Regions from separate parts of the Virgibacillus dakarensis genome, predicted to be linked through region 2. Evidence: riboswitches for the same ligand, from Rfam matches in the RefSeq annotation. Region 2 holds a riboswitch; each other region holds the start of a gene.
What was found. A riboswitch is a leader RNA that binds a small molecule or an ion and turns the genes downstream of it on or off. The one in region 2 is predicted to bind S-adenosylmethionine.

Region 1 (4,001 bases), 850 kb from region 2:
TTTTCCGGGTGTTCTACCAAAATAGCTGATACAGAAATCGGAAAACCGGTTATTTTTTGCAAGCGGTTTTGATGTCTCTGGATCGTTTCATAAACCCCGCTTCCAACCGTTCCAAAACCAAGTATTGCTACGGACAGTGTCTTCATAATCGGAATACCTCCCTTGTGCTTTATCACCCTTAAACTTGAACAGTCGTTTGTTCCGGTTTTTTACTGCGGAGGCGGGCAAATTCGTCATAAGGTTTTACTCCTGTAATAACCTTAATACCTGCTGCCTCGGCATGTTCCAATGTTTGATCCGTAACATTAGGCTTTTCAATCCATAAAATTTTGCCTTGCTTATTGATAAACTGCTCGATGAAGCTTGCAGGTACAGATCCTTCTTCCAGCCAAACGGCATCAATCGTAAATGGCAGATCATTCAGCTGCTCCTCGTCATTTACCGTTACAATTTGATATCCGAGTCGTTTTAATTTATCCGTTTGCAGCCCTGAGTCATTTTCCTTGCTGATGACAGCGATTGCCTTTTGTCTTACATTCCCACCTGTCCGGTCAAATGGCGAAGAAAGCAGCCATTTGACAGCGTCCTCGTTTGTTGTTTGGAATGAGGCTTTAGAATTGGTTGACTTGGCAATAGCTTGGTCCAGGTCAACTAAAATATCATGAACACGCTCAATTCCAATTGACAGGCGAACCAGTTCTTCTGATACACCACTTTTTTGTAAATCTTCCGGGCTTAATTGCTGGTGTGTGGTGGATGCCGGATGGATAATCAGCGATTTTGCATCACCAACATTGGCAACATGTGACCATATCGAAATATTGTCGATTAATTTTCTTCCCGCTTCACGGCCGCCCTTTATACCAAATGTAATAATGGAGCCAAAACCGTTTTGTAAATACTTGGTTGCTAAAACGTGTGCTGGATGATTCGTTAATCCCGGATAATTAATCCATTCTACAGCTGGGTGATTTTTTAAATATGCGGCAACCTCTTCTGCATTTTGATTGTGACGTTCCACCCGCAAATGCAACGTTTCCAGTCCTTGCAGAAGCAGAAAGGCATTTTGCGGGCTCAGGCATGCTCCGATATCGCGCAAAAGCTGTACGCGTAACTTTGTGGCAAAAGCGGCTGAGCCAATATCGGCATAGCGTATCCCATGATAGCTTTCATCTGGTTCGGCAAAGCCAGGGAATTTTTCATTATCCCAGTTAAACCGTCCGCCATCAACCACAATTCCACCAATTGAGTTGCCATGCCCACCAATCCATTTCGTGGCAGAATGGATGACAATGTCTGCTCCCCACGTTAATGGTTTGGCACTGTATGGTGTTGCAAATGTATTATCGACAATTAATGGAATGTTGTTGCCGTGGGCGATTGCTGCAATCCCTTCGACATCGAGAACATTAAGACTTGGGTTTGTAATAATTTCACCATATATTGCTTTCGTTTTCGGAGTGATGGCAGCTCGAATCGCCTCGAGGTTTGTTCCGTCAACGAATTTGACATTTATCCCATACCGTGGCAGTGTAATGGCAAACAGGTTGTATGTTCCGCCGTACAGGTTGCTGTCGGCAATAATCTCATCCCCTGCACCTGCCAGGTTAAGTATGGCTAGTGTGATAGCCGACATACCGGATGATGTGGCAACAGCAGCAACCCCGTCCTCCAGCTGTGCTAAACGCTCCTCAAGAACAGCGACTGTAGGATTGCCGATTCGTGTATAAATGTTGCCTGGCTCTTGCAGGGCGAATAAGTTTTGCGCATGCTCCGTGTCGCGGAACACATAGGAAGTAGTTTGGTAAATTGGTACTGCCCGAGACCCGGTTGTTGGGTCTGGTTCCTGTCCTCCGTGAAGTAATAGGGTTTCCTGATCGTGAAAATGAAAATTTGTCATGAAAAACTCCTCCTTTTTAATTTGTGTTCAAAAAGTCGCCGCTTCAACTGGTGACTTTTTGAACGTCTCTTTTAATAGTCGAAAGCTTCGGTCAAATAAGGATAGAGAGAGGGGAAAATAAAAAGCCCCCTTCCTAAGAAGAGGGCGTATCATCAACGTTCCTCCTCTTATCTTCCAGATCGTAATTGACCTGTAGGATGTAGCACCTTTCAGATCTGATGTCCAGTCTGATGGTTGCCGGGCTTCACAGGGCCTATTCCCTCCACCACTCTTGATAAGAGATTAAAGTTTGGAAAATTTAATTTAACAAGAATTATATACCTGACTTTGGCTATAAGTCAACTGTTTTTTAAAATTATTTTTTTAGGGTACCGGATTGCAAGAATGCAGGGCTTGGGGGAGAAACATCAACCGGAAAGCAGAAATATCAGCGGGAGAGCGAAAATATCAGCGGGAGAGCGGAAATATCAGCGGGAGGATAGGAACATCAACCGGAGAGCGGAAATATCAGCGGAAGCGTGGAAATATCAGCGGGAGGGCGGAAGCATCAACCGGAGGGCAGGAACATCAGCGGGAGAGCAGAAACATCAACCGGAGAGCAGAAATATCAGCGGGAGGGCGGGAAACATCAGCGGGAGGGCAGAAACATCGGCCTGAGAGCGGAAACATCAGCGGGAGGGCCGGAACATCAACCGGAGAGCAGAAACATCAGCCGGTGCGCGATGCTCCGTCCATCCACTGCCAAGAACGATCCGCTGACCTTCCTCAACTAGACATTCGTTTCTCCACGCGTTTTAACGGGCGCCGCTGTGCAGAGCTCATATAAATAATTAGTGCAATCCAAATTAGCGAAAACGATACGAGATGGGCACGTGAAAATGTTTCATGATAAAGAAACACACCCAATAGCAGCATAATGGTTGGGGCAATGTATTGCAGAAAGCCAACCATTGATAACGGAATTTGTTTTGCGCCGCTTGCAAATAACAATAGCGGAACAGCTGTTGCAACTCCGGCACCAATCAACAGGAGCGAAGTACTGGTGAAAAGACTATCCATCGTTAACACATGATTCGGTATCGCGATCAAATAAATAAGGGCAATCGGGGTTACGATCATCGTTTCAATTGCCAAACCGAACATTGCACCGATATCAACAGTTTTTTTCAATAACCCATACAGTCCGAAGCTAATCGCCAGCAATAAGGAGATCCATGGGAATACTCCATAGCTGACAGCAAGATTAATGACCCCGATGGCTGCAACGAGAAATGACAATAGCTGTCTTCGTGTTAATCGTTCTTTTAAGATAATAATTCCCAGCAAAATACTGATTAGCGGATTAATATAATACCCCAGACTTGCCTGAATTACATGGCCATTGTTGACAGCCCAAATATAGGTAAGCCAATTGATACTAATCACGATCGATGCAGTCGTGATACCGAACAATTTCTTTTTATTCTTAAAAATTGCTTTACATTCCTGAATAAATCCGGGCCATTTGCGAACAGAGAGAATGACCGCAATCATAAAAACAAATGACCAAACAATTCGATGGGCAAGAATGACGCCAGCAGGAACATTGTCGACCAGCTTCCAGTAAATTGGCAGGAATCCCCAGAGCAAATAGGCAAAAGCAGTATAGATAATTCCAAGTTTCTTATCCGTTTGGTTCATATTGTTTCCCTCTCAATCTGTTAAAGTACGTAGTCAAAGATCACCAAATGAGAACAATAGTACCACGTTAATAGCCAGCATCGATATTAACACGTCCATGCGTTGCAAGAATGACGAGACGATGACGCTTTTGAGGAACGGGGCTTTACAGGGCTTGCCAACCTCTCTTGTTGGCGGTTGAATGGCGGTTTTAATAAGGCTCCCCTATCGCTAACTCTGGACTTTTCGTTTATCATTTGATGACTTTTTGAACACCTGGCAAACGGAATTTTTGCAAATCAAAGTAAGACAATTTTAGAATGTTGATTTAAAAAACGCAATGATCTTGCCTATAAAAAATGAAGTATCCGTAACATGGATAAAGACGGCATTCTGGCTTGTTAATGACAGAGGTTCTTAGTGTTTTTAATAATCCCGAGAA
Region 2 (4,001 bases):
CCAAACCTCTTCCGCAATTTCAAGTACATGCCGAATTTTCTTCCATTGGTCTTCTTCACTAATGTCGTTGCCTTCCTCGGTTGAGGCAAAGCCACATTGCGGGCTTAGACATAGCTGGTCTAATGGCAAGTATTCACTTGCTTCTCCAATACGTTTTTTGATTTTTTCTTTACCCTCCAGTTCACCCGATTTAGTTGTGATGAGACCGAGCACAACGGACAAATCCTCCCTGTTCACATATTGGAGCGGTTCAAATCCTCCAGAACGTTCATCATCAAATTCCAAAAATAAGCCATCCACGTTCAGCCCGCCAAAAATGGTCTCGGATGCTGGATCATAAGCTCCTTCTGCAAAATAATGCGAACGATAATTCCCCCGGCAAATATGCATGGTAACCAATAAATCAGCTGGCCGTCCTTCAAGTGAATCATTAATCGCTTGGGCCGCGATTTTCTGCATATCTTCCGGTGTATAACCTTGCTCGCGAATGGCTGCTCGTCCTTTTTCCGATAAATAGGATGACCACGATGTATCATCAAGCTGCAGGTATCGGCACCCTAGATCATAAAATCCTTGAATAGCTTTTTTATAGGCATTCGTCAGGTCTGGGAGCAATGCTTCCAGATTTCCATAGACATTTGGATCAATGCTACCACGAAGCAACAGCATATTCGGACTCGGAATCGTCATCTTAGCCACATAATCAGATCCTACATGCGCTTGCAAAAATCGGAAATGATTAAGCATTGGGTGGTCATCATGAAAATCTACTTTACCTGTAACACGAATGGAACGATTTCTTGCTTCAATACCAACAAATTGCAAACCGCTGTCCGGATCGTAACCTTCCACACCAGTCAGTCCTTCCAAAAAATCAAAATGCCACCACGAACGGCGAAACTCCCCATCCGTAATTGATTTCAAGCCTGCTTCCTTTTGCTTTTCAATCAGCTTGATGATTTCCTCATCCTCAACACTGCGCAATTGTTCCCCGGTAATTTCCCCAGCGGCAAATTGGCTTCGTGCATGTTTTAATCGCTCTGGTCGCAGAAAACTTCCTACATGATCACCTCGAAATGGTGCTTTCTTTTCGATTTTTGTTGTTGTCATCCCAATCAGCTCCTAAAAAATGTAATAAAAAAATTCCTCCGATATGAAGGAACTATGGATAAATATAGTCATCTTCTTATCTTCCAAGCTTTCAAGCACTTGTTAGAATTAGCACCTTGCCCACGATTAGACAGGTTGCTGAGGCGTCTTTGGGCTAATCCCTCGACCTCTCTGGATAAGAACTGCTTGTATAAAAATGTTGAATCCATCATACCAGTTTGACGGGAAATTGCAACTGTTTTGTATTTTGAACTTTTTGGAAATATCTGTCCTACCATTGAACAAAGATAGTTTCGTGTTCACATTATTGCAAGATTACTTGAACCCTTAATGTCATGCATGGCTACCGCTTTTTTTTTTCGAATGTACACTTTGATAGATGGGAGGAAAGAATAAGGAATGGATTAATTACCTTACCCTATTCACACACGTCCCCATTCAATTTCTTAACATAACCGGTACGAGCGCCATCGCACCTCTAACCCCCTGTTCGTCGTTAAGCTCGGGTGCGACAATAAACGTATCGGCATTTTCAATCGTCAAATAACCATTCATCATTTCCAGGAACTTTCTCCGAATAAGCGGGTACAGCTGTTGCTGTTTCATGACTCCACCACCCAAAATAATTCGCTCGGGCGCTAGAATCAGGAAATAATTCATGATCGCTTGTGCCAGATAATAGGCTTCTAGTTCCCAGACATGGGAATCCGCAGCTAATTGATGCCCCTTTTTTCCATAACGCTTTTCAATTGCTGGACCTGAGGCAAGGCCTTCCAAACAATTTCCATGATACGGACAACCTCCTGGAAATGCATCATTTTCATGCTGCTGGATAAGCACGTGTCCCATTTCCGGGTGGCTTTTTCCAACATATGTATTCCCGTCTTGAACGTAGCCCGCTCCGATTCCCGTCCCGACGGTAATATACATACAGCTGTTTACATCTCGCCCTGCACCATATTTGTACTCCGCAAGTGCTGCAGCATTCACATCTGTGTCGATATATACCGGTACCTTTAAATCCTTTTTCAATTTTCCAAGCACATCATATTGTATCCATTTTGTTTTCGGCGTATTTAAAATCGTCCCGTATGTATCACTTTTTTTATCTAAATCAACTGGACCAAAACAGCCAATTCCAATTGCTTCTACTTTGTATTCACGAAAAAAATTGTTAACGTCCTTAAACGTTTCCTCAGGGTCTTTAGTTGGGAAGCTAGTTTTTGCAATGATATCTCCTGATTCATCGCCAACAGCACAAACGAATTTCGTTCCGCCAGCTTCTATTGCGCCTATGAGCATGGTTTTATCCCCCTTTTTACATCTTTGTTTTTTACGAATTAGCGATACTACTTTATTTTATAGTCCATTACCCTTCCAAAAACGCTGATAATTCCTTTACATCTGGAAACGAAATTTGGGTACCTTTTTTCGTTACACTCAATGCTGCAAAAGCTTGGGCCCGCTGGATCGCTTGCGCTACATTTCCATTTCGCACAAAAGAATGGGCAAAACAGCCAATGAATGCGTCTCCAGCTCCTGTCGTGTCAACTGCTTTTACTTGATATGCATCAAAGCGACGTATGTCATTACTAGTAACCCAAAGTACACCACGACGACCTAACGTGACAATGACATTTTTCACCCCGTTTTCGAGTAAAAAAAAGGCAGCATTTCGAGCCTCTTCATCTGTTTCTACCGCCATTCCTGTTATCATTTCTAATTCTGTTTCATTCGGTACAACAAAATCACACATGGAAATATACTTGAAATCCAGCTCTTTCGTTGCCGGGGCAGGGTTAAAAATAATGGGAATATGATGCCGATTACCAAATTCAATTGCATGGTAAATAGTGGGTAATGGAATTTCCAGCTGCAGAACTAGTAAACGACATTTTTTTAGTTTTTCGGCTGCTTGATCGACATCCTCAGGTGAGAGATACTGATTCGCTCCTTTTATAATTAGTATACGATTTTCGGAATTAGCATCGACAAAGATTGGTGCTGCACCACTTGCGACTCCAGGGACTTTCTGTACAAATTCCGTATCAATTTCATATTTTTTCAAGTTTTTAATCGTATTGTCAGCAAATATATCATCACCCACTTTGGTAAGCATCGTGACGCTTGCACCCATTTTAGCTGCTGCAACAGCCTGATTCGCTCCTTTCCCCCCACATCCCATCTCGAAATTGGGTGCTTCAAGCGTTTCTCCTTTTTTTGGCATTTTATCAATATATGTAATTAGATCCACCATGTTCGAGCCAATAACGGCAATATCCACACCAATCATCTCCTTCATATCTAACATATATGACGTCGGTAAATGCCAAACATTTTTTAGAGTCTTTCTATTAGATTAGCTGAAAATTGATTTAAAGTCTATGATATAACAGTTGTTTCAGTGAGGAAACCTGACTGACTAAACACAAGGATGCACATTCAGTTAAAAACTGCCAAACTCGGCAGTTCAACTGTTTCCTAATTAATGAACAAAAATCCAGCCTTATAGAATACTACCCCAGCCTCCCCATCAATTTCTCCTCCACGAAATAACTATCATCCAAACCAAGCCGCTTAGCTATCCGCATCACATAAGGCTGTTCCAAACCGGCGTGTTTCAGTACCGGTTCATTCGAAAAGACATTTCTTGGGTCGCCATCCAACAACACCTGACCTTGGTTAAAAACAACAATCCGTTCAAACACTTCGGCTGCAAAGTCCATGTCATGCAGAATACAAATAACCAGCTTCCCGGCACGCCTTAACTCCTCGATGATATGCTTGATCTTTTCCTTTCCAGCGTAATCCTGTCCCATCGTTGGTTCATCAAAAATAAGCACATCCGTGTTCATCGAGAGAATCGAAGCGATAGAAATCATTTTTCGTTC
Region 3 (4,001 bases), on a different contig from region 2:
GTTAAAAAATGATTTAAAAAATGCCAATATGGCGTTACAAATGCATTATAAATAGTTTAGTTATGTCCATGTTCATTCAATTTAGGAGGTCGGGGGCAGTTAAGTTCGTGGTTGCAAGCATATAACTGTCTTCCCCCTGCTTAGTTAAAGAAATTGCATTGTGACAAAACAACTTTAAAGTAGAAATTGATCCTAATGTACGTGACAAAGAGATAATTAGTGCTGTACTTAACTCCTTGAAAACTAAGGGGGAGTTACAGCCCCTTAATGCGTGACTCCCCTCTAAAATAATTATAGAGGGGACTTTAATTCTATATCATGATTTATACCATGTTAATTTTAAAAATAAATCCGCTTCCTTTGATTTGTCCGTCTCATTTTTGGCGCCGTATAACCATGCTCGAAGATCCGACCCTTGCTCATTTTACAATAGGCAAGTAATGAATCGAGAATACCATCATACTGGTTAACAGCATGTTGAAACACGGTTGCTGCAACACGTGCATCCTCCAATGCATGGTGATGGTCAAATGCTATCCCATGATGGGCCGCAACCGTGTTTAATTTATGATTGCTTAAATCCGGCCACACGCGTCTTGAAATATTCGCTGTACAAAGATAATCCAGCTCCGGATAGGCTAAATGGAAATAATCCAGTGTGTTACGGATGACACTCATATCAAAGCTGGCATTATGAGCGATTACCAGATTATCGGCAAGGTATTTATGTAACGTCGGCCACAGTTCCGCAAATGTTGGCGCACTTGCAATATCACTTGGTGTGATACCATGAATAGCGATATTAAATGAACTGAATTCCATTAACGGATTGATTAGGGTGTAATACTCATCAATAATTTCATGTTCATTTGCCACTACAATACCAACCGCGCACGGACTGTGACGTTTGGCATTTGCTGTCTCAAAGTCAATAGATGTGAACTGCACAATTTCGCCTCCTTATTAATCATTGGTATATGATCGGCCGCTTCATACGTTACATGTACCGGCCGATTTCTCATTCTTCCCGGTAAACCACTCTCGTTCCACATATTATATCATGAAGTGCTTTCTTTTCCTTATTCCAGCCTGCCATCATGAATCCAATCAACAACGGAATTGCAGAAATAACATAGGCAAATGCTCTGCCAATCGATTTCAATAAACTGATCTGTGTCATATCTCTATAGTTCAACACTTGAATCTGACATATCAGTTTTCCCAGTGAACCTTTGAATTTACTACCGGTAAAAATGATAACAAAAATAACAACATAAATAAGATTCGCGATGTCCTCTGATCTTGAGGTTTCCTCCAATCTATTGTTAAAAAACTCCTGATCGTTAAGCAGAAGCGCAATTAAAAATGCCATTAGCATCGTGATGACACCATCAATGAAATTAGCAAAAAACCTGATCCAGAATCCTGCTGGCTTGTAATCTTCCACGTTCAACACCTTCCATTGTCAGTAGTACCTTTCATTAAAAATCCAATGGGTATCATATTATTATTATTATAACAGTCTTGAATTGGCTAACGAAATGATAGCTTCTTTGGAGAATAAGCTTTTTTACTTTACCAATCCATAATTTTTTCTTGACTTTTTAAAATAGGGATTGTAATGTATTGATTAATATTAAAAAATTCCATATGCAAGATTCTTATCCAGAGAGGTGGAGGGACTGGCCCTTTGAAGCCTCGGCAACAGACTATAAAGGATGTTCAAAAAGTTACCAAAGAAAAAGCGAACACCCACTTATACAAGTACTGTGCCAATTCCAGAAGCATTATGCTTGAAGATAAGAAGAGTGGTCAAATCAAATCGTGAAGCCTCTTCTTATTTTCAAAGGAGAGGCTTTTTTACGTTTTAATTAGGTTCCCTTAATTTTTTCCAGGAGATGATGACATGACAGAGAGTAGTATTGAAACCAGATTAGTGCAATTAGGTAACAACAGTGACGAAACGACAGGCGCCGTCAACCCACCGATTTATTTATCAACGGCCTATAAGCACCATGGGCTTGGCAAATCAACCGGATACGATTACAGTCGGACCAAAAACCCTACCCGCTTTCTTTTAGAAGAAGGGATTGCAAACTTGGAATCTGGTGAAAGAGGTTACGCCTGCAGCTCCGGTATGGCAGCAATACAATTAGTACTTTCCTTGTTCCGTTCCGGTGATGAGCTAATAGCTGTTGCGGATATTTATGGCGGTACCTATCGTTTGCTTGAGCACTATGCCGATACCTACCAAATCCAAACAACATATAGTAATTTTACAGAGATCCCGGAGACAGAACAGCTTATTACAAATAAGACAAAGGCAATATTTATCGAAACGCCTACAAATCCCTTAATGCAAGAGATCGACATTAATCTGGTTGCGGAACTTGCCCGCAAGCACGATCTTTTACTCATTGTCGATAATACATTTTTAACGCCTTATCTACAACGTCCATTAGAACTAGGAGCTGACATTGTGATTCATAGTGCCACCAAATATATTGGCGGGCACAACGATGTGTTGGCTGGGTTAGTTGTTGCAAAGGGAAAAGAACTTTGTGATAACTTGGCTACTTTTCATAATGCATCGGGTGCTGTACTTTCCCCTTTTGATTCGTGGCTGCTAATAAGAGGGTTAAAGACCCTTTCCTTAAGAATGGAAAAACATCAGGAAAATGCCAGAAACCTTGCCACATTTTTAGATGATGAACCTAACGTAACTGATGTGTTATACCCCGGAAAAGGCGGAATGCTTTCCTTCCGTCTCAAAAAAAGTGAATGGGTTGATCTATTTCTACAGCGGTTAAAACTCATTACTTTTGCGGAAAGTTTAGGCGGAGTAGAGAGTTTTATAACATACCCGGCGACACAGACACATGCTGATATCCCAATCGAAGAACGAACAAAGCGCGGAATTGATGATCGCCTGTTACGTTTTTCCGTCGGGATTGAGCAAGTGAATGACCTAAAAAAGGATTTGCAGCAGGCACTTACTAAATTAGCAGAGGTGGAATGAAGTTATATATTCTGGAGGATCGTTTTAAGAAAAGCGCAAGCGCCCGTTTAGCAACGTACAAACTGGAGCACTCCGCAATGAGATAAAGGAAACATGCCCCTGCAAAAGGGGTATGCCGACGTTGGCCGCAAAGGCCGTTTTTAGTCGGCCTTCCTTCTCCCCGAACCGATGTTGACTTATCGTAATGAAGGAGTGTGAAGTTTGCTAGTTGCTGGGCGCTGGAGCTGGACATGGCCTACTCTAACGTAAGCAGAATAAAGCCTGAATTTTCATACTTTTATTTACTTTTAAACATAAGAAACAGCCTGCATTGGAGGCTGTTTCTTTTATTATTTATTAATAAAGCTTTTGTCAACGAAACCGGTAAAATCAGGTTTTTCTTTAAGAAATTGCAGATCATAGGAGGAATCTCCGAATGCCTGGATTGCCTCCTGGTCGATGTCATACACGAAATCTGTTCGCGCCCACGCACTTTCCATTACATCATGATCCAGTTTTTGACCTGTTATTTCATCAATACTTTTAATTGTGATATCAATCGCTTCTTCTGGATTTTCATTAATGAACTCAACTGATTCCTTATGCGCATCAATCAGGTTCTGGATAAGTTCCGGATCGTTTTTAATCATGTCGGAGCTGGTAACGAACACTGCTGCAGGTAATGTCTTGCCAAATGAGATTTCATCTGAATCAACGACAACGTTCGCACCCACCTCGGCTTCTAAAACAGATGCCCATGGTTCCGGGGCAGTGGCCACATCAACATCACCCTTCTCAAACATCGTTGTATATTGGGCCGGCTTCCCGGTTACATGCTTCATGGTTCCACCAGTTCTATCAGAGGTAATCCCTAATTTTTTCATGTAGGTTTCAAATTGAACATCATGTGTACAGCCAACACGGGGAGAAATAAACGTTTTCCCTTTTATATCTTCCACTGTTTTAATACCACTGTCTTCGCGGGATACAATAACTGTTCCGC
Region 4 (4,001 bases), 540 kb from region 2:
ACTTAAAAAATGATACATCGCCTGCTCTTTCGTTAGTTTGCTGATTGGTGGCAGTGTGCCTGATGCATCAGCAGTTAAAAAGATAATGGTATTTGGATGGCCAGCGACACTAGGTGTAACGATGTTATCGATATTTTCCAGCGGATATGCTGCCCGGGTATTTTCAGTTAATATCGTGTCGTCATAGTCCGGCAGCCGTGATTCTTCATCAATGATGACATTTTCCAGGACGGAGCCAAACCGGATTGCATTAAAAATTTGTGGTTCCTTTTCATAGGAAAGGTTGATACATTTCGCATAACAGCCGCCTTCAATATTAAAGACGCCATTTGGGCTCCAGCCGTGTTCGTCATCGCCAATTAGCCGGCGATATGGATCAGCAGACAGTGTCGTTTTACCTGTCCCGGACAGGCCAAAGAATAACGCGACGTCACCTTCCTGACCAACGTTTGCCGAGCAATGCATGGATAAAATATCCTTTTGCGGCAGCAAATAATTCATAACCGAGAAAATCGATTTTTTGATTTCTCCGGCATATTCCGTTCCGCCGATTAAGATGATCCGGCGCTTGAAGGAAACGAGAATGAACGTTTCCGAGTTTGTTCCATCGACTGCTGGATCTGCTTTATATGTTGGTGCAGAGACCACTGTAAATTCGGCTTTATGTGTTTTAAGCTCTTCATCTGACGGTGTAATAAATAATTGTCTGGCGAACAAGTTGTGCCATGCATATTCGTTAATAACCTGAATCGGCAGGCGATGCTTTTTATCTGCTCCGGCAAACCCCTTAAAAGAATATAATTCGTTCTTATCTTTCAAAAAGGCCACAACTTTTTCGTATAGCCGGTCAAATTTATCTTCATCAATTGCCTGGTTCACAAGACCCCAGTCGATAAATTGTTCACAAATGTCATCCTTTACGATAAACTTATCTTTAGGTGAACGTCCAGTATATTTTCCGGTAGTTGCCTGGATAGCACCGGTTGCCGTTAATATCCCTTCATTTCTGGCCAATATTTTTTCTACAAGACATGGTACCGATAAGTTGTGCTGGATGTTCCCTTGTGCTAAAAGTTCATCTGCCAATGTTGATCGTTCCATCGATTTCATATATGATACCTTCCTTTTTGATGGATTTTTATCGTCCTATATACGTTTTACTGCGAATCTGGTTATTAGTATAACACATTTATTTAATTAGTCCATACTAATTTAATGTTTTATTTAAAATGTTATGCAATGGCTGTGAAAAGTTGACAGAAGGGAGGGATTTCGGGTAGGATATAGTCTGAACGGACTCTCTTATTCAGAGCTGGTGGAGGGACAGGCCCGATGAAGCCCGGCAACCATCACAATAGTGAAAAGGTGCTAATCTGATGCAAGGATATTTCCTTGAACAATAAGAGCGAAAGGCCACAACTCCTTTCCTCATGCATGCAGGAAAGGCTTTTTTGTTTTTAAAGGAATATTTACTGAAATATATAGAGTTCCGTACCACGATTTAAAGGGAGAGATTTGGCCTATGGCTGCAAATCGTCGTTTATTTACATCTGAATCGGTAACAGAGGGCCATCCAGATAAAATTTGTGACCAGATTTCAGATGCGATTTTGGATGAAATTTTAACGAAAGACCCGAATGCCCGTGTTGCCTGTGAGACTACAGTGACTACAGGATTAGTATTGGTTTCAGGAGAGATTTCTACTAGTACCTATGTAGATATTCCCGCCATTGTTAGACAAACCATTAAAGATATTGGCTATACAAGGGCAAAATTCGGATTTGATGCAGAAACATGTGCCGTGCTTACGGCAATTGATGAACAATCACCGGACATTGCTGGTGGGGTAGATACTGCATTGGAAGCACGTCAAGGAAAAATGTCAGATGAAGAGATTGCTGCAATCGGTGCAGGGGATCAGGGCTTAATGTTTGGCTTTGCTTGTGATGAAACGGAGGAATTAATGCCATTGCCGATAGCGTTAGCACATAAATTGGCAAAACGATTGGCAGATGTCCGGAAAGATAAAACACTTGCATACCTAAGACCTGATGGGAAAACCCAGGTAACAGTCGAATATGATGAACAGGATAACCCGGTAAAGGTGGATACGGTTGTTATTTCTACGCAGCATCATCAGGATATCTCAACCGAACAGATTGAAAAAGATTTGATTGAGCATGTTATTCGTCCAATTGTACCTGTGAATTTATTAGATGAAACAACCAAGTATTTTATCAACCCGACCGGCCGCTTTGTTATTGGTGGGCCACAAGGGGATGCCGGATTAACGGGTCGGAAAATTATTGTCGACACGTATGGCGGCTATGCCCGGCATGGCGGAGGCGCATTCAGCGGAAAAGATGCAACAAAGGTAGATCGTTCAGCAGCATATGCCGCTCGTTACGTGGCGAAAAATATTGTAGCTGCAGGACTTGCTAAAACGTGTGAAGTACAGCTTGCCTATGCGATCGGTGTTGCTGAACCGGTATCGATAGCGATTAACACATTTGATACCGGAATTGTCAGCGAAGAAAAGCTGGTGGCAGCGGTCCGGGAATTGTTCGATTTGCGTCCGGCAGGCATCATCCGCATGCTTGATTTGCAACGACCAATTTTCAAAAATACCGCCGCATACGGACATTTTGGCAGAACCGACATCTTATTTCCGTGGGAGAGAACGGATAAGGTTGAAGAATTGAAGGCATTAGTGAAGAAATAATTTCAAATTGAAAATAGATCACGTCTTCTGATTAAAGGGAGGACGTGATTTTTAATAATTTTTGATATTATTTGAGGGCTCTTTCCATATCGAAATAAACAATCATTTATGGTATACTCGGGAAAGGTACTATTACGAATCTTGAGAGTGAGGCTAGAGCATGTGTGGATTTATTGGGATGATCCGCAATCATCCGAGTATGCCTAATGAAGAGACAATACATGTATTTGAACAGCAAAACAATATTATCACCCACAGAGGGCCGGATGATGAAGGTTATTTTCACGATGAATATGTATCATTTGGGTTTAGACGTTTAAGTATTATTGATATAGAAAGCGGCCAACAGCCATTGAGCTATGATGATGAAAAAATATGGCTTATTTTTAATGGTGAAATTTATAATTATGTAGAACTGCGTGAGGATTTAATAAAAGAAGGGTATTCCTTTGCAACAGAGTCAGATACTGAAGTAATTGCCGCATTATTTGCTAAACATAAAGAACAGGCGTTTACTTATTTGCGAGGTATGTTTTCTATTTTGGTATGGGATAAGGAAAACGAAACATTATATGGTGCGCGTGACCCGTTTGGTATTAAGCCATTGTTTTACCGGGAAACAGAAGAGGGTACTATTTTTGCCTCGGAGAAAAAAAGTATTTCGTTAATGATGGAAAAAGAAGAAGTAAGTGATGAAGCATTACAGCACTATTTAAGCTTCCAATTTGTACCGGAGCCATTAACGATGACGACGGGGATTAAAAAGGTGGAGCCCGGCCATTATTTCGTGAAAAAGCCTGGTCAAGCTCTTTCCTTTACCCGCTACTGGCATGCGACATTTAATCCCGTTTTGATGGACAAACAGGATTGGATCAAGCGTATTCAAGACGTGATGTATGATTCCGTAAATGTTCATATGCGAAGCGATGTGCCAGTTGGATCGTTTTTATCGGGTGGGATTGATTCAACCTTGATCGTTGCGATGGCAAGGGAATTCAATCCAACCATTAAGACGTTCTCGGTCGGATTTGAACGGGAAGGCTTTTCCGAAGTTGATGTTGCCAAAGAAACAGCGGAAAAATTAAATGTGGAAAATATCTCTTATATTATTTCACCTGAGGAATACGTGGATAAGCTCCCAAAAATTATGTGGCATATGGATGATCCACTGGCAGATCCGGCATGTGTACCGCTGTATTTTGTCGCTAGAGAAGCCCGGAAACATGTAACAGTTGTTTTATCTGGTGAAGGATCGGATGAATTATTCGGTGGCTATAAC

Region 1: it holds a riboswitch for S-adenosylmethionine, as region 2 does, so the genes downstream of both, CZ382_RS15280 (PLP-dependent aspartate aminotransferase family protein) here and CZ382_RS19055 (5-methyltetrahydropteroyltriglutamate--homocysteine S-methyltransferase) in region 2, are expected to answer to the same signal.
Region 3: it holds a riboswitch for S-adenosylmethionine, as region 2 does, so the genes downstream of both, CZ382_RS01940 (methionine biosynthesis PLP-dependent protein) here and CZ382_RS19055 (5-methyltetrahydropteroyltriglutamate--homocysteine S-methyltransferase) in region 2, are expected to answer to the same signal.
Region 4: it holds a riboswitch for S-adenosylmethionine, as region 2 does, so the genes downstream of both, metK (methionine adenosyltransferase) here and CZ382_RS19055 (5-methyltetrahydropteroyltriglutamate--homocysteine S-methyltransferase) in region 2, are expected to answer to the same signal.

Annotation. Positions count from the first base shown of each region.
Region 1 covers NZ_LT732554.1:1,122,829-1,126,829, forward strand. Annotated here, with positions in the region: gene CZ382_RS15275 (homoserine dehydrogenase) at 1-146, opposite strand, end outside; gene CZ382_RS15280 (PLP-dependent aspartate aminotransferase family protein) at 179-1,900, opposite strand; SAM riboswitch class I at 2,065-2,181, opposite strand; gene CZ382_RS15285 (hypothetical protein) at 2,294-2,557, shown strand; gene rarD (EamA family transporter RarD) at 2,666-3,580, opposite strand.
Region 2 covers NZ_LT732554.1:1,977,738-1,981,738, reverse strand. Annotated here, with positions in the region: gene CZ382_RS19055 (5-methyltetrahydropteroyltriglutamate--homocysteine S-methyltransferase) at 1-1,110, opposite strand, end outside; SAM riboswitch class I at 1,184-1,292, opposite strand; gene CZ382_RS19050 (ROK family protein) at 1,549-2,412, opposite strand; gene rbsK (ribokinase) at 2,480-3,394, opposite strand; gene CZ382_RS24420 (ABC transporter ATP-binding protein) at 3,627-4,001, opposite strand, start outside.
Region 3 covers NZ_LT732553.1:374,530-378,530, reverse strand. Annotated here, with positions in the region: gene CZ382_RS01955 (spore coat protein) at 1-55, shown strand, start outside; gene CZ382_RS01950 (3'-5' exonuclease) at 340-948, opposite strand; gene CZ382_RS01945 (RDD family protein) at 1,019-1,447, opposite strand; SAM riboswitch class I at 1,659-1,806, shown strand; gene CZ382_RS01940 (methionine biosynthesis PLP-dependent protein) at 1,907-3,019, shown strand; gene CZ382_RS01935 (aliphatic sulfonate ABC transporter substrate-binding protein) at 3,349-4,001, opposite strand, start outside.
Region 4 covers NZ_LT732554.1:2,515,534-2,519,534, forward strand. Annotated here, with positions in the region: gene pckA (phosphoenolpyruvate carboxykinase (ATP)) at 1-1,110, opposite strand, end outside; SAM riboswitch class I at 1,300-1,406, shown strand; gene metK (methionine adenosyltransferase) at 1,523-2,722, shown strand; gene asnB (asparagine synthase (glutamine-hydrolyzing)) at 2,883-4,001, shown strand, end outside.